One region of the Methylobacterium sp. 391_Methyba4 genome, then DNA from elsewhere that is predicted to be linked to it. Evidence: predicted binding sites of a transcription regulator. Region 1 holds the regulator's gene; each other region holds the start of a gene.
What was found. The regulator PhoB, encoded in region 1, activates phosphate uptake and scavenging genes when phosphate is short. The targets are predictions, from matches to a motif close to TGTCATNNANCTGTCAT.

Region 1 (7,853 bases):
GGCGCGGCGCTCGGGGCGCCGCCCTCGACGGTGATCATCAACGTCACGTGGCGGGCGGCCTCGGCCGGCATCGTCACCGGGATCATCCTGGCCCTGGCGCGCATCGCCGGCGAGACGGCGCCATTGCTGTTCACCGCGCTCAACAACAATTCCTGGTTCTCGGCCAACCTGATGGGCGGCGTCGCGAACCTGCCGGTGATGATCTACCAGTTCGCCCTGTCGCCCTACCCGAACTGGCAGGGCCTCGCCTGGGCCGGCGCGCTTCTGATCACCGCCACCATCCTGGTGCTGTCGATCATTGCCCGCCTTGTGATCAAGCCGCAGACCTCGCGCTGAGACCCTTCGAGGACACGACGATGAACGCCGCCTCCGCGATCCCCACGGTCGAGCTGAACCGCAACCGCGCCGACGAGGGCGGTCCCGTGCGGATCGCCGTGAAGCGCCTGAACTTCTACTACGGCAGCTTCCACGGGTTGAAGGACGTCAACCTCAACTTTCACGACCGGCAGGTCACGGCGCTGATCGGGCCCTCGGGCTGCGGCAAGTCCACCCTGCTGCGCTGCTTCAACCGGATCTACAGCCTCTATCCGGAGCAGCGGGCCGAGGGCGAGATCCTCCTGGACGGCGAGAACATCCTCAGCCCCTCCATCGACCTGAACGAGCTGCGCTCGCGCATCGGCATGGTGTTCCAGAAGCCGACGCCGTTCCCGATGTCGATCTATGACAACGTCGCCTTCGGCCTGCGCCTCTACGAGAAGCTGCCGAAATCCGAACTCGACGGCCGGATCGAGGCCTCCCTGCGCAAGGCCGCCCTCTGGGACGAGGTGAAGGACAAGCTCAAGCAGCAGGGCACGGGCCTGTCGGGCGGCCAGCAGCAGCGCCTGTGCATCGCCCGCACGGTGGCGCAGCGCCCAGAGGTGATCCTGTTCGACGAGCCGACCTCGGCCCTCGACCCGATCTCCACCGGCCGCATCGAGGAGCTGATCGAGCAGTTGCGCGACGAGTTCACCATCGTGATCGTCACCCACAACATGCAGCAGGCGGCGCGCATCTCGCAGTTCACCGCCTTCATGTATCTGGGCCAGCTGATCGAGTTCGGTCCGACCAACCGGATGTTCATGAACCCGACGGAACGCCGCACCCAGGACTACATCACCGGCCGGTTCGGCTAGTCTGCCTGAACGCTCCGGTCTCGGGGAAGGCCGTCCGGTCGCCGCATCCGCGGAGGGCCGGCGGGTCCCCGAGGGCCTCCCCGGAGCGCCGCCCCCGGGACCCATCGAAGGATTCGCCATGCCCGGCCATATCGTCACCTCCTACGACACCGACCTGGAGAACCTGCGTCGCTCGATCTCGGAGATGGGCGGCGTGGCCGAGAAGATGACCGCGGAGGCGACGGACGCCCTCGTGCGCCGGGACGACACGCTCGCCCAGGCGGTGATCGTCGCCGACAAGCGCCTCGACACCCTGCAGCGGGACATCGAGGAGCGCGCCGTGCTGTTGATCGCCCGGCGTCAGCCCCTGGCGATCGATCTGCGTGAGACGATCTCGGCGATCCGCGTCTCCGGCGACCTCGAGCGGATCGGCGACCTCGCCAAGAACGTCGCCAAGCGGGTGGTGGCGATCTCCGATCAGGCGCCGGCCCAGAAGATCGTTCTCGGCGTGCGCCACATGAGCGACCTCGCGGAGGGCCAGCTCAAGGACGTTCTCGACGCCTATGCGAGCCGCGACGTCCAGGCAGCCCACGATGTCTGGGAGCGGGACGGCGAGATCGACGCCCTTTACAATTCGCTGTTCCGCGAGCTCCTGACCTACATGATGGAGGATCCGCGCAACATCTCGTTCTGCACGCATCTTCTGTTCTGCGCCAAGAACGTCGAGCGGATCGGCGACCACACCACCAACATCGCCGAGACGATCCATTATCTCGCCACGGGCGAGGCCCTGGCGGGCGACCGGCCGAAGAACGATGCGTCGAACTATGCGACCGTGGACGGGGTGCCGGCTCCGTAAGCGGGCCGCCCCCGGTCCAGGCGTCGGCCTGCGCGCGCTCCTGTGGGGCGCCGCCGGAGAATCGGAGCGTGCGGGTTGAGGCTGAGCGGCGCCTCCTGCACCCTCCGCCTGCCCGCCGGCTCCAAGGAGAGTCGGCGCGCCTGCAGGCCGTATGGCGCCGCTTCGTGAACGGATCTTCGAACGTGAGCATGCAAGTCCTGATCGTCGAGGACGAGGAGGCGCTGACCACGCTGCTGCGCTACAATCTGGAAGCCGAGGGCTTTCTGGTGGATTCCGCGGCTCGCGGCGACGACGCGGAGCTGCTCCTGGCGGAGCGGATTCCCGATCTCGTCCTGCTCGACTGGATGCTGCCCGGCCTGTCGGGCATCGAGCTGTGCCGGCGGATCCGGGCGCGCCGGGAGACCGAGCGGCTGCCCGTGATCATGCTCACCGCCCGGGGCGAGGAGGGCGACCGGATCCGCGGTCTCGGGACGGGCGCCGACGACTACATCGTCAAGCCGTTCTCCGTCCCGGAACTGCTCGCCCGGATCCGCGCGCTGCTCCGCCGGGCCAAGCCCGCCCATGTCTCGGACCGGCTGGCGGCGGGCGACCTCGAACTCGACCGCACCGGCCATCGCGTCCGCCGCGGCGGCGAGGAGCTGCATCTCGGCCCCACAGAGTTCCGTCTGCTGGAATTCCTGATGCTGGCGCCGGGCCGGGTCTTCTCCCGCGAGCAGCTCCTCGACGGGGTCTGGGGACACGACGTCTACATCGACGAGCGCACGGTCGACGTCCATGTCGGGCGGCTGCGCAAGGCACTGAACGGCCCGCGCCAAGCCGACCCGATCCGTACGGTCCGCGGCTCGGGCTACGCCTTCGACGAGACGTTCTCGCTCGACGCTTGAGAGGGGCGCGAAGCGTTCCGGGACAAAGGGTTCCGGGCCGGAGGCCGGTCGGCCGCGCCGCCCGCCCGCTTGCAGCGAAGGGAGCCAGGGACGTTCGAGGCCGGCGGATGCTGCGAGGCCCGGCGGCCCCCCGGGCCTCGCGCAGATTCAGCGGGTCAGCGCCGCGCTCCGGCCGGACGCGACCGGCACGGCGTCGAGCGCCGCCAGAACCGTCCCCTCGGTGAGGATCTGCGGAAGCACCTGAGGCGCTCCGGTTCCGGTATAGAGGAGGTAGAGCGGCACGCCGCTGCGCCCGTGCTTCTCCAGCAGACGGGTGATCTCGGGATTCTGGTTGGTCCAGTCGCCCTTCATGTAGGTCACGCCGCGCTCGGCCATCGCGGCCCGCACGGCCTTGGTGTTGAGCGAGGTCGCCTCGTTCACCGCGCAGGTGATGCACCACGCGGCGGTCATGTCCACGAAGACGGGGCGGTGCGCGTCCACCAGGGCGTCGAGACGCGCTTGAGTGAAGGGCTCGACCCCGTCGGCGGCGGCCTGCGCCGACGGCGCGGCGCGGTCCCGCGGAAGGGTCACGGCGAGGGCCGCCACGGCGACCAGCGCGAGCGCCGCAGCGACCCGCGCGACCCGGCCCGCCCCGGGCGCGGCGGCGCGGCCGTGTTCCCAAGCCCAGGCGGCGAAGCCCACCAGGACGAGGCCGATCAGTGCCGCCAGCAGCCCACGCGGATCGACCTGCTGCGCCAGTACCCAGATCAGCCAGGCCACGGTGGCGTAGACCGGGAAGGCCAGGACCTGCTTGAGGGTCTCCATCCACGCGCCCGGCCGCGGCAGCGCCCGCAGGGCCGGCGGCCAGAGGGTCAGCACCAGGAAGGGCAGGGCGAGGCCGAGGCCGAGGCTCGCGAAGACGGCGAGCGCGACACCGGCACTCTGCGTCAGCGCGAAGCCCACCGCCGAGCCCATGAACGGCGCCGTGCAGGGGGTCGCCACCAGGGTCGCCAGCACGCCCGTGAAGAACGAGCCGCTCAGGCCGGCACGCCGGGTCAGGCCGTCTCCGAGGCCGGCGAGCCGGCCGCCGACATGGACCACCCCGGACAGGCTCAGGCCCATCGCGAACAGCAGATAGGCGAGGGCTGCGACCATGGCGGGCGATTGCAGCTGGAAGCCCCAGCCGATCGCGGCCCCGCCACCCTTCAGGGCGATCAGCAGGGATGCGAGGCCGAGGAAGCTCGCCAGCACGCCGGCCGTGTAGGCGAGGCCGTGCAGCCGCAGCCGCGCCGGGCCCTCGCCGGCATGCCGCACGAGGCTCAGCACCTTGATGGACAGCACCGGGAAGACGCAGGGCATCAGGTTGAGGATCAGGCCGCCCAGAAAGGCGAAGGCCGCGGCGGTCGCGAGGGTCAGCGCGTCGAACTCGGCGACGGCCGGCGGGGCTCCGGCCGGATTCGGCGCGCTCGACGCGGCCGCGACGGCAGGAAGCACCGGCTCGTCACCATACGCGAAGGCGAGGCGGCGGGTGCCGTCCGTGCCGACCTCGTCGATCGTCAGGACGCCGGGCAGGGCCGCGGGCGCAGGATCGGTCGGGCTGCTGCGCGCGATGGTCAGATGCAGACCGGTCTCGTCGACGGTCATCACCTGCGCGGCGGCGTTGTCGATCGCCGTCTCAGCATAGGGGAAATAGGCGGCGTTCCGGACGGATTCCGGTTTCAGGCCGGTCGCGGCGAAATCGAGCTGGAGCGTGTCGCCCTGGCTCGACAGGCGCAGGGGCCAGAGCGCCGGCGCGGGTAGGGCAGCCCGGGCGCGCGCGAACAGCGCGGCGTTGGCCGGGTCCGGCTCGGCCTTGCCCACCGGCAGGGTGAGCGCGAGATCGGCCGAACCGGGGACGCACTCGGTCTCGCAGACGAGATAGGTCAGCTTCGCCTGGATCTGAACGGGATTGGCCGGGTCGAGGCTCGGCGGCGGCGTCACGGGCACGAGGAGCGTGACCTCACCCTCGTAGCCGTAATTCATGAGGGTCGCGATCGGGATGCGCTCCGGCGCCGGCCATCGGATCGCGCTGGCGTTGAAGCCGGCCGGCAGGGTCCAGGTCACCTCCGGAGGCAGTCCGGAATCGCCCGGGTTGCGCCAGTAGACGTGCCAGCCGGGCTTGATCTGCATCCGCACCGCCAGCGTGAACGGCTGCGCGCCGGCGACCGCGGCGGGCTCGGCCACGAGGCTCGCCCGCACGAGGTCGGCCGGCGTGCGGAAGCCCTGCGGGACCCCTTGGGCTGCGGCGGCCGAGAGGCTCGCGGCGAAGGCCAGGATCAGAATGGCGAGGCGGCGGATCATGCTGTCCCTTCGCGCGCAGGGCGGGCGCGGTTTCACGCGCGGTGTATCCGGGCCAGCGCGGGCGTTTCGATGGCGGTGGGTCTTACCACGGGCCGCGCCCGGGATCCCACGCCGATCGCTCAGTCCGCGAGCGGCACGGTCGCACGCTCCAGCCAGTCGCGCGTCCCGGCATCGACCCGGGGCGCCAGGGTCTCGCGCACCCGGGCGTGATAGGCATCGATCCAGGCGCGCTCCTCCGGTTCGAGCAGGTCCGGCTGGATCAGCCGCCGATCATAGGGGGCGAGCGTCAGGGTCTCGAAGCCCAACATCGGGCGCTCGCCGCCCGCGATCGTGCGGGGCTCGACCAGCACGAGGTTCTCGATCCGGATTCCGTAGGCGCCGCGGGCGTAATAGCCCGGCTCGTTCGACAGGATCATGCCGGGCTCCAGCGCCACCGTGCCGGTCTTGGCGATCCGCTGCGGTCCCTCGTGCACCGACAGGAAGGCGCCGACGCCGTGGCCGGTGCCGTGATCGAAGTCGAGCCCCGCCTGCCAGAGCGGCGCCCGGGCGAAGGCGTCGATCTGAGCGCCGGTCGTGCCGACAGGAAACACCGCCCGGGCAATCGCGACGTGGCCCTTCAGCACCCGGGTGTAACGGTCGCGCATCTCGGCGCTCGGCGTGCCCACCGCGACTGTGCGGGTGATGTCGGTGGTGCCGTCCGGATACTGCGCACCGGAATCGATCAGGAACAACTCGCCGGTCCGGACCGTCCGGTCGGTGGCGCGGCTCACCCGGTAATGGACGATCGCGCCGTTCGGCCCGGATCCCGAGATCGTCGGGAACGAGACCTCGCGCAGATCGCCGCCCGCCGCGCGGAAATCCTCAAGGGCCTCGACGGCGGCGATCTCGGTGAGGCCCCCGGCCGCGGCCGCACCGTCGAGCCAGGCAAGAAACCGCACGACACTCGCCCCGTCGCGGACATGGGCGGCGCGCGCACCGGCGATCTCGGCGGCGTTCTTGACCGCCTTCATGCCGGTGATCGGATCCTTGCCGACATCGGCGGTGCCGCCGGCAGCCTCGATCTTTTCCTTCAGGGCGACGGCGCCGGTCGCCGCGTCGAGGCGGACACGCACGCCGGCGAGGGATCCCAGCCCGTCGTCCAGTTCCGCCCGGGGCAGGATCTCGGCGATCGGGGCCAGCACCGCGCGCAGCGCCGGATCGACCTCGGGCGAGACCAGGAACAGCCGCGCCAACCCCTCGCGCGGCAGGATGGCATAGCCGAGGGCCAGGGGCGTGTGACCGACATCGGAGCCGCGCAGGTTGAAGGCCCAGGCGAGATTGTGCGGATCCGAGATAATCAGCGCATCGCAGCCGCCCTCGGCGAGGGCCGCCCGGATCCGGGCGATTTTGTCGGTGCAGGCCTCGCCGCACAGGGCGTCCGGATGGAGCACCACCGGCCCGGCGGGGGGCCTCGGGCGGCCCGCCCAGACGGCGTCGACGAGGTTCGGCACGGCCCGCACCGTGCCGCCGGCCCGGGTGGCGGCCCGCTCCAGGCGTGCGAGACCGTCGGGTGTATGCAGCCAGGGATCGTAGCCCAGAACCTGATCCCTCTTGAGGTTGACGCCGATCCAGGCTTCCGGCGTCGACTCGGCCAGCGGCACCACCGTGAGGATACCGGTATCGACCTGTTCGGGCGCCTGCAGGGTGTAGCGGCCGTCGACGACCAGCGCGGCGGATTCCATCAGGATCACGGCCGTCCCCGCAGAGCCGGTAAAGCCGGTGAGCCAAGCCAGCCGTTCGGCGTCGGCCGGAACGTATTCGGACTGGTGCTCGTCCGCCCGGGGCACGACGAAACCGTCGATCCCGTGCTCGCGGAGAGCGGCCCGCAAGGCCTCGATCCGCTCGGCGCCCTTCCGGTGGCTCGGGTCGTCGAAGCTCTGGAAGCGCTGACGCGGCTGGGGCGGACGGGGCTCAGTCATGAGGCGAGCCTAGCGCCCGCCGCTCCCACGCCGCAACACCCCGTCCTCAGAGGAGGCGTCCGGGTGCGGCGCCTAAAAGATCGCTAACAATCTTATCACGCCGCCGGATTTGGCCTATTCCTCAGACATGCCACGCCGCGTCTACTACCGGATCAGCGACAGACCCGATGGCCGCTTCGACGCCATCGTGACGATCGAACCCAACACGGTGGTTCGCCGGGACGGATTCGATTCGCTCGCCGAACTCGAAGAATGGGTGGACGGTCTGCGCGTGCTGATGGCGGCGCTCGGCGCTCCCGTGTCGCGGGCAGACGGGGCGGAAACAGCAACCGAAACCGCCCCCGCATCGGATGGTTCGACGCCGTCGGGCCGGCTCCGCACCGCGCGCTGATCAGCGCTTCGCGACCGGCAGGTCCGGCATGCGCTCGATGGGCGCGCCGTCGTAGCCTTCGAACCACGCAACGCGTGCGGGCGAATTCGCCGGATAGGGGCACGCGTCCTTGGGACGGCCCTGGGCCCGGGCGCGGGCGCCCTCGGCGATGGGGTCCGCGGGCGGATCATGGAGCGACGTCTGGCTCATGGCCAATCAACGCGCCGGCGCGCCGCCGGTTCGGGGCGCCTCAGCGCCTCAGGGCCGTGGGCGGCGGGCGGCGCCGCCGCGCATCAGGACCAGGGCGACCCA
Region 2 (7,853 bases), 2.1 Mb from region 1:
CTGCGGGTGCGCCTCCCACTTTGCACGACGAAACGGCCGACACGGTTGTGGGACCGGGCGTGGGTCCCCTCTCCCGAGCGGGAGAGGGTGAAGAACGAGAACTCACAGAACCTGGCTCGACCGCGACGCCCGGCGCCGACGTGCCTGATCCCGAGACTCCTCGTCCCTCACCCCAGCCCTCTCCCGCTCGGGAGAGGGGGCAGGTCGCGCCCCCCATGGCCGATCTCGTCACGGTGGCGGGCGGCGCGAAGGCGGATCTGCGCATGCTCGATCTCGGCCGGGCGCTGCCGATCTCCGGCCACACCGCGTGGCACTCGATGCCGGCCATCTACGAGCTCATCAAGGAGCACCGGACCACGCTGGTCTTCGTGAACACCCGGCTCCAGGCGGAGTACACCTTCCAGGAGCTGTGGCGGCTCAACGAGGACGCGCTGCCGATCGCGATCCACCACGGCTCGCTGGACGCGCAGCAGCGCCGCCGGGTCGAGGCCGCCATGGCGGCGGGTCAGCTGCGGGCGATCGTCTGCACCGCGACCCTCGATCTCGGCATCGACTGGGGCGACGTCGATCTCGTGGTCAATGTCGGTGCGCCGAAGGGTGCGAGCCGGATCATGCAGCGGATCGGCCGGGCCAACCATCGCATGGACGAGCCCTCGAAGGCCTATCTCGTCCCGGGCAACCGCTTCGAGATGCTGGAGTGCCAGGCGGCGCTCGACGCCGTCGAGGAAGCCGCGCAGGACACCCCCGATGCCCGCCAGGGCGCCCTCGACGTCCTCGCCCAGCACGTGCTCGGCATGGCCTGCGCCGACGCCTTCGACCCGGTCGATCTCTACGACGAGATCGTCTCGGCGGTGCCTTATGCCGGGCTCACCTGGGAAGCTTTCGAGCAGGTGGTCGATTACGTCGCCACCGGGGGCTACGCGCTGCGCGCCTACGAACGCTTCGCCAAGATCCTGCGCGGCCCGGACGGGCTCTGGCGCGTGCGCGACGCCCGCACCGCGCAGGCCTACCGGATGAATGTCGGCACCATCGTGGAGGCGGCGCGGGTCAGGGTTCGTCTGGGCCGGACCCTGCGCGGCAAGCCCGGCACGGTCCTGCCGAAATCCGGCCGGGTGCTCGGCGAGATCGAGGATGAGTTCGCCGAGACGCTGACCGTCGGCGACACCTTCCTGTTCGCGGGCGAGACCCTCCGCTTCGAGGGCCTCGCCGAGGACGAGTGCCTCGTGACCCGCGCACCGCCCGGCACCGACCCGGCGATCCCGTCCTACGCGGGCGCGAAATTCCCGCTCTCGACCTTCCTCGCCGCCCGGGTCCGGGCACTCATCGCCGACCCGTTCGCGTGGGATCGCCTGCCCAAGCAGATCGGCGAGTATCTGGTCCAGCAGCGCCGCCGCTCGGTCCTGCCGGGTGAGCGCGATCTGCTCGTAGAGACGTTCCCGCGGGGCAAGCGCTACTATCTGACCGCCTTCCCATTCGAGGGCCGCCTCGCGCACCAGACGCTCGGCATGCTGCTTACCCGCCGGCTGGAGCGCGACGGCCTGCGGCCGCTGGGCTTCGCGGCCAACGATTACGGCATCGCGATCTGGACGACCCGCGACGTTTCCGAACGCGCCGCCCGCGATCCCGACTTCATCGGCGACCTCTTCGCGGTCGACATGCTCGGCGACGATCTGGAGGCGTGGCTCGACGAATCGGCCATGATGAAGCGCACCTTCCGGCAATGCGCCGTCATCGCCGGGCTGATCGAGCGCCACCATCCGGGGCAGAAGAAATCCGGCCGGCAGGTCACGATCTCGACCGATCTGATCTACGACGTGCTGCGCAAGCACCAGCCCGACCACCTCCTGCTGCGGGCTGCGCGGCAGGATGCGGCAACCGGACTCCTCGACGTGAGGCGCCTCGGCATGATGCTAGAGCGCATCCAGGGGCGAATCATCCACAGGTCTCTCGACCGGGTCTCGCCGCTCTCCGTATCCGTGATGCTCGAGATCGGGCGCGAGCGGGTCTACGGCGAGGGCGCCGACGAGATCCTGGCCGAGGCCGAGGCGGAGCTTCTCCAAGAGGCTCTGTCCTGACCGTCGATCCGCCCTCCCCCGACGACACCGAGGATGCGATCTTGGCGGCCGGCCTGAGACTCGAGAAGACTCACAAGCACCCCACCCTGATGCTCGCGGGCGAGACCCTGGTGCTCGATCTCTGCGGCGGCCTCTGGCTGCCGGAGCACCGGACGCTGATCGTGTCCGACCTCCACCTGGAGAAGGGCTCGTCCTACGCGGCCCGATCCGGCCAGTTCCTGCCGCCCTACGACACCCGTGAGACGCTCGCCTGCCTCCACGAGGCGGTGGCGCGTCACGAGCCCGCCCGCGTGGTCGCCCTGGGCGACTCCTTCCACGATGCCCGCGGGCCCGAGCGCATGGAGCCGGGCGACCGCGCCCTGGTGGCGGCGCTGCAGGAGGGCCGGGACTGGGTCTGGATCGCCGGCAACCACGATGCGGCCGTGAACGAAGGCGTCGGCGGGCGCTACGCCGACGCGCTGACCCTCGGCGGCCTCGTCCTGCGCCACGAGCCGAGCCCGGAGCCCGTTCCCGGCGAGATCGCCGGCCATCTCCATCCCTGCGGGAAGGTGGCGATGCGGGGGCGGGCCGTCCGCCGCCGCTGCTTCGTCACGGATGGCACGCGGCTGGTAATGCCGGCCTTCGGCGCCTATGCGGGCGGGCTGAACGTGCGCGACAAGGCCATCGAGGGCTTGTTCCCGAAGGGATTCACCGCCCACCTCCTCGGCGACGGTCGGGTCTTCGCCATCGGCCGGGCGCAGCTCGCCCGGGACTGAGCGCGCCCGTCATCCCGCGCAAATTCGCGCGGCGCGTCGTTTCGATGCGCCGCGCCGACGGGATCGCCTCGCTCCGTTCGCCAGGACGGCGCCGCGGCGAGGCGCCCGGTCTGATCCGGCCTCAGGCCGTCTTCATGAACCGGGTCACGCTGTCCGACAGGCTTGCCGAGTGGCCCGCGAGGCTCTCGGCGACATCCTGGACGGCCCGGGCGAGCTGACCGGTAGCATTGGCGGCCTCGGAAACACCGCCGATATTGCCCGCCATCTCGTGGGTGGAGACCGCCTGCTCCTCGACGGCGCTCGCCATCGCCAGGGTCAGCTTGGACAACTCGCCCACCGCCGCGGTAATCATCTCGATCGCTCCCACCGCCTCGCCGGTGGCGCTCTGGATCGCCGAGACCTGCTGTGTGATCTCGCCAGTCGCCTTGGCGGTCTGCTCTGCGAGCGCCTTGACCTCGGAGGCCACCACCGCGAAGCCGCGGCCGGCGGCCCCCGCCCGCGCCGCCTCGATGGTCGCATTCAGCGCCAGGAGATTGGTCTGGTCGGCGATCGACTTGATCATGCTGACCACCGCGTCGACCTTGCGGGCATTCTCGGCGAGCTGGCGCATGGTCGCGTCCGTGGTCCCGGCCTGCGCGGCGATCTGCTGCGCGCGCTCCGAGACGCGCCCGACCTGACCGGAAATCTCCTGGATCGCGCCGTTCATCTGCTCGGAGTTCGCCGCGACCGACGAGGCCTTGTGCCGTGCGGATTCGGCGGACTGCATCAGCCCTTCGGCCGAGTTCTGCATCTCCTGGATGGCCGAGCCCACCGCCTCGACCACCCGCTTGACATCGGTCTCCATGTTCACCTGCGCGGTGACCACGGCCCAGGTCAGCATCGGCCCGAGATACTGACCCTTCTCGTCGTTCACGGCCGTGACGCGCAGGTTCAGGGTCTCGGGTCCGACCTTGATCTTGGTGGAGTGCGGCAGCCGGCTCGCATCCGCCAGCATGGTGCGCTGGTGGCTCGGATTCTTGTGGAAGATGTCGAACGACCGGCCGAGCATCTCGTCGACTTTCACCGGCAGATGCTGGTCGATCGTCCCGAGGGTCCGGCGCGAGGTGGCGTTCATATAGTCGATCTTGAAATCGTTCTTGAGGTCGGCCGTCATGACGGCCACCGGAACGTTGTCGATCATGGTCAGGAGCCGGTTGATCTCCTTCTTCTTGGCGGAGATGTCCGAGGCGAACTTGACCACCTTCACGGGCCGGCCACGGGCGTCGAGGACGGGATTGTATGTCGCCTCCAGCCAGACCGAGTTGCCGTCCTTGTCCAGGCGGAGGAACTCGCCGGTGACGTACTGGCCGACCTTCAGCTTGTCCCAGAATTCCGTATACTCCGCGGTCTCGGCATAAGCCCTATCCACGAAGAGACGGTGGTGCCGGTTCTGAATATCCGGCAGATCATACTTCATCAGCTTCAAGAAATTCTTGTTCGCATGGACGACGTTTCCGTCCATCGAAAACTCGATGATCGCGAGCGAACGATCCAGGGCATCGATCTTGGCCTGGGCTTCGTTGAAAGTCGTACGGTTGAACATTTCGACACTCGCATTCCTCGCCCGCGGGTATCGCATCGCAGCGTTAATGAACTCTTTCTTGCTGCGTTATGCTGGTCTCCGTTTGGCGGCAGGCAATCGAAGACTTTTGATCGCGATGACGGAGTGCCTTCGAGGTCGGGGTAGATGGTTTCCGCGCCACTAACACTTGGCGAGACGCTTTTTGTGCTGTTAAAACGGTCTGAATATCAGAACCAACCGCGCATTCGAAAGTATACTATAGGCGCTATGGCGCTGAAAAGGATCAGGCCGAGCGCGTAGGGATAGCCGAGAGTCCAGTCCAGCTCCGGCATGTGCTTGAAGTTCATGCCGTAGATCGACGCGATCAAGGTTGGCGGGACGCCGACCACCGAGACGACGGTGAGCACCCGGAAGACGTTGTTCTGCTCGATGGTGATGAGGCCGAGGGCCGCGTCGAGCAGGAACTGCACGTTCTCAGCGAGGCGCGTCTCGAACTCGTCGAGGGATTCGATGTCCCGCTTGATCGTCTCGAAGCGCGCGTCCTCCGGCAGGCCGATGCCGTCGCAGGCTGCGGCGACGAACGGCACGATCCGTTCGAGCCCGAGCAGACTGGCGCGGATCTTCCCCAGGACCTTTCCGCGGTTGCTGATGCCCCGCAGAATCCGGCGCAGGGCGAGGTCGCGGCGCCGGGGCGGCGGGCTCTCCAGGCGCCGCCGCTCGGCACCGCGGACGTCGAAGTCGAAGATCCGGGTCGAGAGCGTGTCGAGTTCCGATCCCATGTCCTCCAGGGCGTCCGCGAGGCTGTCGACCAGCTCCTCCAGGACGACGAGGAAGATCTCGCTCGGGGTCGTGCTGCCATCGCCCTCCGCGATGCGCTTCGCGGAGGAGTCGAAGGCGCGCAGGTCGTGAAAGCGGATCGTGACGAAGTGGTCCTTGGTCAGCAGGAAGCCCAGCGGCTTCACCTGCGACGCGCTCTGCTCGAAGGTGATCATCGGCGTCGAGAGCGACAGGCCGCCCTTCACCCGGCGCAGGCGACTCGACGTCTCGACCTCCGACAGCGCCGCCCGGGACGGCACGCGCAGACCGGTCGCCGCCTCGACCGCTTTGGCTTCCTCCGGGCTCGGGTCGTTCAGGTCGAGCCATACCGTATGGCGCGCGATCGGGCTGCCGGGTTGCAACGCCACCGGGCCTTCGGGTCCGTGCAGGCTCAACATGACGGCGCATTATCCATGGGGCGAGAAGGAAGGCCGCCGGCGCGTCATCGCACCGTCGCGCGGGGGTGCGACAGCCTTGACTCGGAACCGCAGCGAGCCTATCTCGCCGCCGTCTTTGGCACTCGCCGAGACAGAGTGCTAACAGTCGAGTTCGCGAGCGGTCCCGCCGGCCGCATCAACGCCAACTCCAGACCTGAAGCAAGAGGGCAGCTCATGAAGTTCCGTCCGCTGCACGACCGCGTGGTCGTCCGTCGCATCGAGAGCGAGGAGAAGACCAAGGGCGGCATCATCATCCCGGACACCGCCAAGGAGAAGCCGCAGGAAGGCGAGATCGTCGCCGTCGGTCCCGGCGCCCGCGACGAGCAGGGCCGCGTCAACCCGCTCGACGTCAAGGCCGGCGACCGCGTCCTGTTCGGCAAGTGGTCCGGCACCGAGGTCAAGATCGACGGTCAGGACCTCCTGATCATGAAGGAATCCGACATCATGGGCGTCGTCGCCGTCTGATCGGATCACCTCTCACCGCCCTTTGAGACTTTCCATAGTCTTGGGGCGCAACCCAACCAGATAAGAGGCACACAATGGCAGCGAAAGACGTTCGTTTCTCCGCCGACGCCCGCGACAAGATGCTGCGCGGCGTCGACATCCTCGCAGACGCGGTGAAGGTGACGCTCGGCCCGAAGGGCCGCAACGTCGTGATCGAGAAGAGCTTCGGCGCCCCGCGCATCACCAAGGACGGCGTCACCGTCGCCAAGGAGATCGAGCTCGCCGACCGCTTCGAGAACATGGGCGCCCAGATGGTGCGCGAAGTGGCCTCGAAGACCAACGACATCGCGGGTGACGGCACCACCACCGCGACCGTGCTGGCCCAGGCCATCGTCCGCGAGGGCGCCAAGTACGTCGCCGCCGGCATCAACCCGATGGACCTGAAGCGCGGCATCGACCTCGCCACCCAGGCTGCGGTGAAGGACATCATCGCCCGCGCCAAGAAGGTCTCGACCTCCGACGAGGTCGCCCAGGTCGGCACGATCTCCGCCAACGGCGACAAGGAGATCGGCGAGATGATCGCCCACGCCATGCAGAAGGTGGGCAACGAGGGCGTCATCACGGTCGAGGAGGCCAAGACCGCCGAGACCGAGCTCGACGTCGTCGAAGGCATGCAGTTCGACCGCGGCTACCTGTCCCCGTACTTCATCACGAATGCGGAGAAGATGGTCGCCGAGCTCGAGGATCCCTACATCCTCATCCACGAGAAGAAGCTCTCCTCGCTCCAGGCGATGCTGCCGGTGCTCGAGGCCGTGGTCCAGACCGGCAAGCCGCTCCTGATCATCGCCGAGGACATCGAGGGTGAGGCGCTCGCCACGCTCGTCGTCAACAAGCTCCGCGGCGGCCTGAAGGTCGCGGCCGTGAAGGCGCCGGGCTTCGGTGACCGCCGCAAGGCGATGCTCGAGGACATCGCGATCCTGACCAAGGGCCAGATGATCGCCGAGGACCTCGGCATCAAGCTCGAGAACGTGACGCTCCCGATGCTCGGCCGCGCCAAGCGCGTGCGGATCGAGAAGGAGAACACCACGATCATCGACGGCGTCGGCGAGAAGGCCGACATCGAGGGCCGGATCAGCCAGATCAAGGCGCAGATCGAGGAGACCACCTCGGACTACGACCGCGAGAAGCTCCAAGAGCGTCTGGCCAAGCTCGCGGGCGGCGTCGCGGTGATCCGCGTCGGCGGCGCGACCGAGGTCGAGGTCAAGGAGAAGAAGGACCGCGTCGACGACGCCCTCAACGCCACCCGCGCGGCGGTCGAGGAAGGCATCGTCCCCGGCGGCGGCACCGCGCTCCTGCGCGCCAAGAAGGCGGTCGCTGCCCTGAAGTCCGACATTCCGGACGTCCAGGCCGGCATCAAGATCGTCCTCAAGGCTCTCGAGGCCCCGATCCGCCAGATCGCCCAGAACGCGGGCGTCGAGGGCTCGATCGTGGTCGGCAAGATCACCGACAAGGCGGACTCCGAGACCTACGGCTTCAACGCCCAGACCGAAGAGTACGTCGACATGATCCAGGCCGGCATCGTCGACCCGGCCAAGGTGGTGCGCACCGCCCTGCAGGACGCGGCCTCGGTCGCCGGCCTGCTGGTGACCACCGAGGCGATGGTCGCCGACGCCCCGAAGAAGGACAGCCCTGCTCCGGCGATGCCGGGCGGCGGCATGGGCGGCATGGACTTCTAAGTCCACGCCACCGCGCATGACGGAGGAAG
Region 3 (7,853 bases), 2.5 Mb from region 1:
CGGCGTCACGGTGCTGGCGCTGACGGTCCTGCGCCTCCTCTGGCGCCTGACCCACCGGCCGCCACCGCACCCGGTTGGGATGCCGGCGCGGGAGCGGCGGGCGGCCGCGGCGGCGCATCACCTGCTCTATCTGCTCCTCGTCGGGCTGCCCCTGACCGGCTGGGCCGTGGTCTCGCTGTCGCCGTTCAACATCCCGACGGTGCTCTACGGCCTCGTCCCCTGGCCGCACCTGCCGCTGGCGGCCCACGTCCCCGACCCCGCCGCCGCCGAGGGCCTCCTCAAGCAGGTCCATGCCCTGGGGGCGTGGTTCCTGGCGGCCCTCCTCGCCGTCCACGTGGCGGCCGCCCTGCGCCACCATTTCCTCCTGCGCGACGACGTGCTGCGCCGCATGCTGCCGGGGCGCCGGCCGTCGACCGCCCCGATCGTGGAGCCCACCCGATGAACGCGCGTCACCTCTGCCTGCTCGCGGCGCTGCAGGGCGCGTTCTTGGGCGCGTTCCTGAGCGGGGCCCTGCCGGCCGCCGCCGCCGAGTGGGCGGTGGATCCGGCCCGGAGCGCGATCCGGTTCTCGGGCGTGCAGGTCGGCGTCCCGTTCACCGGGCGGTTCGAGCGGTTCACGGCCAGCGTGGATTTCGACCCCGCCAAGCCCGAGGCGGGGCACGCGCTCGTGCTAGTCGACCTCGCCAGCGCGCGGACCGGGGACGTCCAGCGCGACGAGGCCCTGCCGCAGAAGGACTGGTTCGACGTCAAGGCGGCGAGCCAGGCGCGCTTCGAGGCGACCCGCTTCGTCGACAAGGGGCAGGGCGACTACGCGGCAGTGGGGACGCTGACGATCCGCGGCACGAGCCGGCCGGTGACGCTGCCGTTCCACCTGACCTTCGACGGCGGCGCGGCGCATGCCGTGGGGCGCGTCGGCCTCGTCCGCACCGAGTTCGGCGTCGGCCAGGGGGCCTGGGCCTCGGGCCAATGGGTGGCGCTCGATGTCGGCGTCGAGGTCGACATCGTCGCGACGGCGCAGCCGGCCTCCGGCCACTGATCCCGGCCCCGGTCGACTCCTTCGGCGGGTGTCACGCGCTCCGTCATCGCGAGCGCAGCGAAGCGACCCAGGGTAGCGCGCCCTCCGTAAGTGTGGCGCTCCTGGATCGCTTCGCTGCGCTCGCAATGACGGCGGCCGGGCGTCGGACGCCGCCCCGTCCCGGCCCGCTACCCCGGCCGGTCCTCCGACCCGGTGCCCAGCGCCCGCTGGACCATGACGCTGTCCGACCAGTGGCCGTACTTGAAGCCCACCGCCCGCAGGTAGCCGACCCGCTCGAACCCGCAGGCCTCGTGGAGCCGCAGGGACGCCGCGTTCTCGGCGTCGATGTAGCCGATCATCTGGCGGTAGCCGCCGGCCGCGCAGGCTTCGATCAGGGCCGGCAGCAGCCGGCGGCCGATCCCGGCATGCAGGTGGTCGGGATGCACGTAGATCGAGTGCTTCAGCGTGTAGCGGTAGGCCGGGCGTTTCCGGAACGGCACCGCGTAGGCGTAGCCCGCCACCGCGCCGTCCCGGTCGGCCACGAGGTGGGGCAGGCGCTTCTTGCGCATGGTCTTGCGCCGCCGCTTCAGGTCGTCGGGAAGCAGACGGTCCTCCTCGGCGACGCCGACATCGCTCACGCCCCTGCTGATGTGGTGCTCGTAGATCGCCACCATCGCCTCGACATCCGCATCCGAGGAGGCGCGGATGACGATGTCGGGGCAGGTGCGGGCCGGGACCAGGCCGGGCGTCTCGACCTCGATCTCCATCAGGCCCCCTCGCGTGCCACGTAGGTGTGGAAGCGGATCCGCCCGTCCGGATCGACCTCGCGGTAGACGCCCTGGATCTCGGCCTCGAAGCCCGGGAACAGGTTGGCGGAGGCCTCGAACATCTTGAAATAGTCGAGCATGGGCTTGGCCCGGTCGTCCAGGCGCTCGCCCGGCAGCACCGTGCCGATGCCCGGGGGATAGACCAGCATCAGCGTGGTGGCGATCCGCCCCTCGGCCTCGGCGATCGGCACGTAATCCACCTTGTTGCGGGTCAGCAGCTGGGCGGCCTTCTTGGGCGGCATCACCATCTCGGGCAGGTGCTCCGGGGCGAACTGGCGCCGCTGGAGCGTGGAGGTGCCGGCCTCCCGGTGGAAGGCGTGGAATTCGGCGCAGAGGTCGCGCAGGCGCACGCCGCGGTAGCGGTTCGGCCGGCGGTTGACGAATTCCGGCATGGCCTCCTCCAGCGGGACGTTGTCGTCGTGGAGCCGCTTGAAGGCGACGAGGCCCGAGATCAGCGTGCCGGCCTTGGAGGATTCGACCCCCGGGGTCAGCAGGAAGAGCAGCGAGTTCAGGTCGTTCTTCTCGGCGACGATCCGGTTCTCACGCAGGTACTGGGCCACGATCGGCGCCGGCACGCCGTGCTGGGCGTAGGCCCCCGTGTGCCGGTCGAAGCCGGGGGTGAGCACGGTGAGCTTGTTCGGGTCGGTGATCGCGTAGCCCGGCGCCACGTGGGTGAAGCCGTGCCAGCGGGCGCCCGGCTTCAGCTCCCAGTGGCGCGGCGTGGCGGCGAGTTCGTCGGTCGGCACGCTCTCCCACGGCACCTCGGCCCCGTCGGCATTCACCGTCACGTCCGGCACGAAGGGGTCGAAGAACCAGCGCCTTGCGGGATCGCGTTCGTTCTCCTCGAATTCCCGCCGGATCGCCCGGACCTTCTTGCGCCACTCGATCCCGAGCCGGATCGTGTCGTCCCACAGGATCATGCCGGAGCGGCCCTTCATCATCTGGGCGCCGACGTCGAGGGAGGCGAAGAGCGGGTAGAAGGGCGACGTGGAGGCGTGGACGAGGAAGCTCTCGTTGAGCCGCTTGTGCTCGACCCGCCGGGTCTGGCCGCGGATATGCCCGTCGCGGGTGTGGATCTGCGAGGCCTGGGAGAAGCTCGCGAGCTGCTTGTGGGTCGATTGCGTGGCGACGATGCCGGGCGAGGTCTCGTCGAGGCCGGTCAGCCCCATGGCGAAGCGGCGGGCGTAGAGCGGGTGGAACTTCATGAAGCCCGCCCAGGCCTCGTCGAACAGGATGTAGTCGCAGAGGTGGCCGATCTTCTCCAGGATCTCCTGGGCGTCGTAGATCGTGCCGTCGTAGGTGCACTGCTCGATCACCGCAACGCGGAACGGCCGCTCCCGGCGCCACGCCTCGGGATCGGTCACCAGCGGGTTCCGGCGGATCTTCTCCCGGATCCGGGTCTCGTCGAGGGCCTCATGATACATGGGGCCGATCAGGCCGTAGGCGTTCCGGTCCGTTTCCAGAAAGATCGGGATGCCGCCGCCCAGGAACAGGGCGCCGTGATGCGCCGCCTTGTGGTTGTTGCGGTCGAACAGGACGAGGTCGTCCTCCGCGATCAGCGAGGACAGGACGATCTTGTTGGAGGCCGAGGTGCCGTTGAGGACGAAGTAGGTCTTCTCGGCCCCGAAGATCTTCGCGGCCTCCTTCTGGGCCTTCAGCGCCGGGCCCTCGTGGGTCAGCAGGTCGCCGAGGTCGAGGACCGAGTTGTCGAGGTCGTCGCGGAAGATCGCTTCCCCCAGGTGCTCCACGAAGATCCGGCCGATCGGCGACCGGTTGTAGAAGATGCCGCCGTTGTGGCCCGGGCAGGTCCAGAGCTGGTTGCCCTTCTCGGCGTAGTCGACGAGCGCGCCGAAGAACGGCGTCTTGAGGGTCTGGGCGTATTGCGTGACCCGGCTGACGAGGCCGCGGGCGATGAATTCCGGCGTCTCCTCCGCCAGGAAGATGTAGCCGTCGATGAAATCGAGCAGTTCGACCGGGATGTCCTCCAGCCGCTTGCGGCGGACCATGATGACGATCGGCATCTCCAGGCCGCGCTTGCGCATCATGTCGATGAGGGCGGCGGCCTTGCCGTCGAGGCCGCGCTTGCCCCAATCGACCACGAGGCAGCCCACCGCGGCGTCGGTCTGCACCGCGATGGCCGCGTCCTCGACCCGCCGGGCGCGCACCACCTCGAAGCCGCGCTGCTCCACGGCTGCCACGATCTGATTGACGCGCGCGCCTTCGAGATCGTCCGGATCGAAGGCGGGGGCGCACATCAGGACCGTGAAGCGACGGTGGAAGTCCATGGAGCCCTCTCTGGCCTCGGATGCAGCGCGTGGCTTTCCGGCCCGTCTGCGACGATTGCATGACAACGTGCGCGGCGGGCGGTCGTGGTGCGGACGAAAGGGCGTGATCCGGGCGCGGTCGGAGCCGTTGGACCGCGGCCTTCCCATCCGCGCCCTCGTCCTGAGGTGCCGGTCGGAGATCGGTCGCGCGGCCCGCGGCAGCAACCCGTCTCAGGGTATCACAGGGCGCGCCGCCGCGCCCAGACATCCGGATTGACCAGTCCGCTCGGCCGCCGGCCTGCCAGCACGTCGACCACGCGGCCGGCGGCGGTCTCGGCGGTGCGGATCAGGGCCGACCCGGTGGAACCGCCGACATGGGGCGTCAGGATCGCGCGCGCCTGACGGGCGAGGGGGTGGTCGGCCGGCAGGGGCTCCTGGGCGAAGACGTCGAGCCCCACGCCCGCGATCGTGCCGGATTCCAGCGCCTCCACCAGGGCCGCCTCGTCGATCAGGCCGCCGCGGCTGGTGTTGATCAGGAAGGCGTCCCGCTTCATCCGGGCGAGCTGGTCCCGGCCGATCAGGCCGCGGGTGGCCGGGGTCAGGGGCACGTGCAGGGAGACGATGTCGGCCTCCGCGAGGAGCGCGTCCACCGAAGGAGCCCGCAGGGCACCAGCATTGGCGAAGTCGGCGTCCGGCCGGCTCGGGCCGTAGGCCAGCACCCGCAGGCCGAGGGCCGTGCCGAGCCGGGCCGTCGCCTGCCCGATCGCCCCGAAGCCGACGAGGCCCAGCGTCAGGCCGGCCAGCTCGATCAGGCGGGCGGTGAACTTGAAGCTGTCGTCGCCGCGTCGGACCGAGCGGTCGGCCTCCGGCAGGGCCTTGGCCAGGGCGAAGATCAGCGCCAGCGTCTGCTCGGCCACCGAGACGGCGTTGGCGCCGGGCGTGTTGACCACCACGATCCCGGCCTCGGTCGCCTCGGCGGTGGCGACGTGGTCGGTGCCGGTGCCGTGCACGCCGATCACCCGCAGGGCCGGGGCCGCCGCGATGGCGCGGGCCGGGAAGCCGGTGTTGCGGGTGATGACGGCGACGCACGGGGCGGCCTCGCGGGCCAGGGTCTCGGGATCCGTGCCGCTCGCCGGACGCGGCTCCAATCCGGCCGCCCGCAGCCGGTCGAGGCCCGCCGCGTGGATCGGCTGGACGATGAGGCACGGACCGGTGATCACGGGAAAACCTCTGCACTAGAGGAGGGGTGACAGGCACGTTTCGCGCCGGGCCCGTCTAGGCGGGGTGGGCAACCCTGGCAACCGGGCGCCCCGGTCTCCGCCGCGGCAACCCGATCGGACGCGCGCGATCCACACCCGATCGCGGCCGTGTCGGGCCCCGCACGCCCCGACGATCCCGGCCGCGCGCCTCGGCCGAGCTCCGGCCCGGCCTTCCGCGAAATCGCCGGCTCGACCGTGCGATGATGAGTGAGGCACTGATAATGATGTCGTTCGGCAATGGAATTCAGTATAGAACGCACTCAATATCGATCACGTAGATCGACCCTGCGTGCGCTGAATATAATTATAATTAATCCAAATGTATTTTTGACACACGTAGAGATATTTGCTGCCTTGCTCCGTGATTCGGAGCTTTCGTCACGACAATGCGGTCTCAAGATTTCTCGGTGTCGGTTTCCGCGCGGAACCGGCGCCGGCGGCGCGCGGCCCGGCCGGTTCTCCCGATGGCTGTCCTGCTGGGCTTCGTCGGTTCCGGGCTGCACGCGGCCCGCGCGGAGGAGGCCGGGGCCGGCCGGGAGGTCCAGCTCGACGAAATCTCGGTCGCGAGCGCGGCCGCGCCGCGCGGACCGGTCCCGGCCTATGCCGGCGGTCAGGTGGCGCGGGGCGGTCGCCTCGGCCTGCTGGGCGATACCGAGATCCAGAAGGCGCCCTTCAGCATCGCCAGCTACACCGACACGCTCATCCGGGACCGGCAGGCGCGGACGGTGTCCGAGACCCTGGTCCTCGACCCGTCGGTGCGCGCCACCCAGACCACGGGGGCGCCGTTCGACTCCTTCTCCATCCGGGGCTTCCCGTCCAACGAGAACACCAGCGGCGAGGTCGCCTTCGACGGGCTCTACGGCATTGCCCCGAGCTTCCGCATCTTCACCGACTACGTGGAGCGCATCGAGGTCCTAAAGGGGCCGTCCGCCGCCCTCACGGGGGTGTCGCCGAACGGCGCGGTCGGCGGCGTGGTCAATATCGTCCCGAAGCGCGCCGGCGCGGACCTGACCCGCGTCACCCTGGATTACGGCTCGACCGCCTGGGGCGGCAGCCAGGTCGACGTCGCCCGCCGCTGGGGGCCGGGACGGGAATGGGGCGCCCGCGTCGTCGGCAGCCTGCACGGCGGCGCCACGCCCTTCGACCGCCAGACTGAGACGACCGGCGTCGGGGCCCTGGCCCTCGACTACCAGGGTGACCGGTTCCGCGCGTGGCTCTACCTGCTGGCGCAGACGGACCGCTTCAACGCGCCGCTGCGCCCGTTCCTCCTGCGGGCCGGCGTGCCCGTACCGCGGGCGCCCGACGGTCGCCTGAACCTGACCCAGCCCTGGGAATACTCGGACGTCGACGATCGCGGCGGCCTGCTGCGCACCGAGTACGACCTGACCGATCAGGTCACGCTGTTCGCGGATGTCGGCGGCGGGCAGACCGGAGTGGAGCGGTACTTCCAATCGGCACCGACGATCCTCAACGGCCGCGGCGACACGACCAGCACGCCGCAATTCTACGCCCTCGGCGTCGACCGGCTCACCTACGACGCCGGCGTCCGGGCCCGGTTCGAGACCGGATTCATCCGCCACGCCCTCACGCTTCAGGGCTCCGTGTACGACGAGGCGACGGGACGGCGGTTCTCGCCCGGCCGGGGCGCCTACCTGTCGAACCTCTACGTGCCGGCCCTCGTCCCGTACATCGCGCCGATCTACGGCATCGGCCGGCCCCGCCTGTCCGACAGCACCCTGTCGGGGATCGCGGTGGCCGACACGCTGTCGGCCCTCGACGAGCGCGTCCTGCTGACCCTGGGTGTGCGCCGCCAGCGCGTGGAGGCGCACAATTACCTGTCGAATGTCGGCACGCTGGCCTCGTCGTACGACAAGAGCGCCACGACCCCGATGGTCGGTCTCGTGGTGCGGCCCTGGGACTCGGTCTCGCTCTACGGCAACTACATCGAGGGCCTGAGCCGCGGCGACGTGGCCCCGGCGGTAGCGACCAATTCCGGCACGATCCTCGCTCCCTACGTGGCCCGACAGGTCGAGGCGGGTGTGAAGCTCGATCTCGGCCGGTTCGGCGCCACGCTTGGCGCCTTCCGGATCACGAAGCCCGCGGGCGAACTCGGCCCGCAGGGGCGCTTCGCAGCGACCGGCGAGCAGCGCGTCAGCGGCCTCGAGCTGAGCCTGTTTGGCGAGATCACGCCGCAGGTGCGCGTGGTCGGCGGCGTGACCCTGCTGGACGGACGCCTCGTCCGGACGGCGCTCGCCGCCAATCGCGGGCACCGGCCGATCGGCGTGCCGGAGGCCCAGGCGAGCCTGGGCGCCGAGTGGGACCTGCCCGGGCTGCCCGGCCTGACGCTCAACGGCGCCGTCATCTCCACCGGGCGGCAGTTCGTCGACCTCGCGAACACCCAGGCCCTGCCGGCCTGGGCCCGCCTCGACCTTGGCCTGCGCTACACGACCCTCGTCGCCGAGCGGCCGACGACCTTCCGGGCCAGCGTC

Region 2: P9K36_RS04055 (CorA family divalent cation transporter) is a predicted target of PhoB. The motif match lies at 5,648-5,664, and genes of this name have one in related genera.
Region 3: P9K36_RS25485 (Orn/Lys/Arg decarboxylase N-terminal domain-containing protein) is a predicted target of PhoB. The motif match lies at 4,175-4,191, and genes of this name have one in related genera.

Annotation. Positions count from the first base shown of each region.
Region 1 is NZ_CP121475.1:2,902,909-2,910,761, reverse strand. It holds gene pstA (phosphate ABC transporter permease PstA) at 1-336, shown strand, start outside; gene pstB (phosphate ABC transporter ATP-binding protein PstB) at 357-1,172, shown strand; gene phoU (phosphate signaling complex protein PhoU) at 1,291-2,010, shown strand; gene phoB (phosphate regulon transcriptional regulator PhoB) at 2,199-2,894, shown strand; gene P9K36_RS13550 (protein-disulfide reductase DsbD domain-containing protein) at 3,042-5,213, opposite strand; gene P9K36_RS13545 (aminopeptidase P family protein) at 5,333-7,171, opposite strand; gene P9K36_RS13540 (hypothetical protein) at 7,299-7,562, shown strand; gene P9K36_RS13535 (Rmf/CrpP family protein) at 7,563-7,751, opposite strand; gene P9K36_RS13530 (50S ribosomal protein L11 methyltransferase) at 7,800-7,853, opposite strand, start outside.
Region 2 is NZ_CP121475.1:844,290-852,142, reverse strand. It holds gene P9K36_RS04070 (ligase-associated DNA damage response DEXH box helicase) at 1-2,075, shown strand, start outside; gene pdeM (ligase-associated DNA damage response endonuclease PdeM) at 2,117-2,830, shown strand; gene P9K36_RS04060 (PAS domain-containing methyl-accepting chemotaxis protein) at 2,952-4,412, opposite strand; gene P9K36_RS04055 (CorA family divalent cation transporter) at 4,619-5,605, opposite strand; gene groES (co-chaperone GroES) at 5,819-6,109, shown strand; gene groL (chaperonin GroEL) at 6,184-7,824, shown strand.
Region 3 is NZ_CP121475.1:5,408,790-5,416,642, forward strand. It holds gene P9K36_RS25470 (cytochrome b) at 1-442, shown strand, start outside; gene P9K36_RS25475 (YceI family protein) at 439-1,035, shown strand; gene P9K36_RS25480 (GNAT family N-acetyltransferase) at 1,203-1,781, opposite strand; gene P9K36_RS25485 (Orn/Lys/Arg decarboxylase N-terminal domain-containing protein) at 1,781-4,126, opposite strand; gene P9K36_RS25490 (hydroxyacid dehydrogenase) at 4,345-5,325, opposite strand; gene P9K36_RS25495 (TonB-dependent receptor) at 5,829-7,853, shown strand, end outside.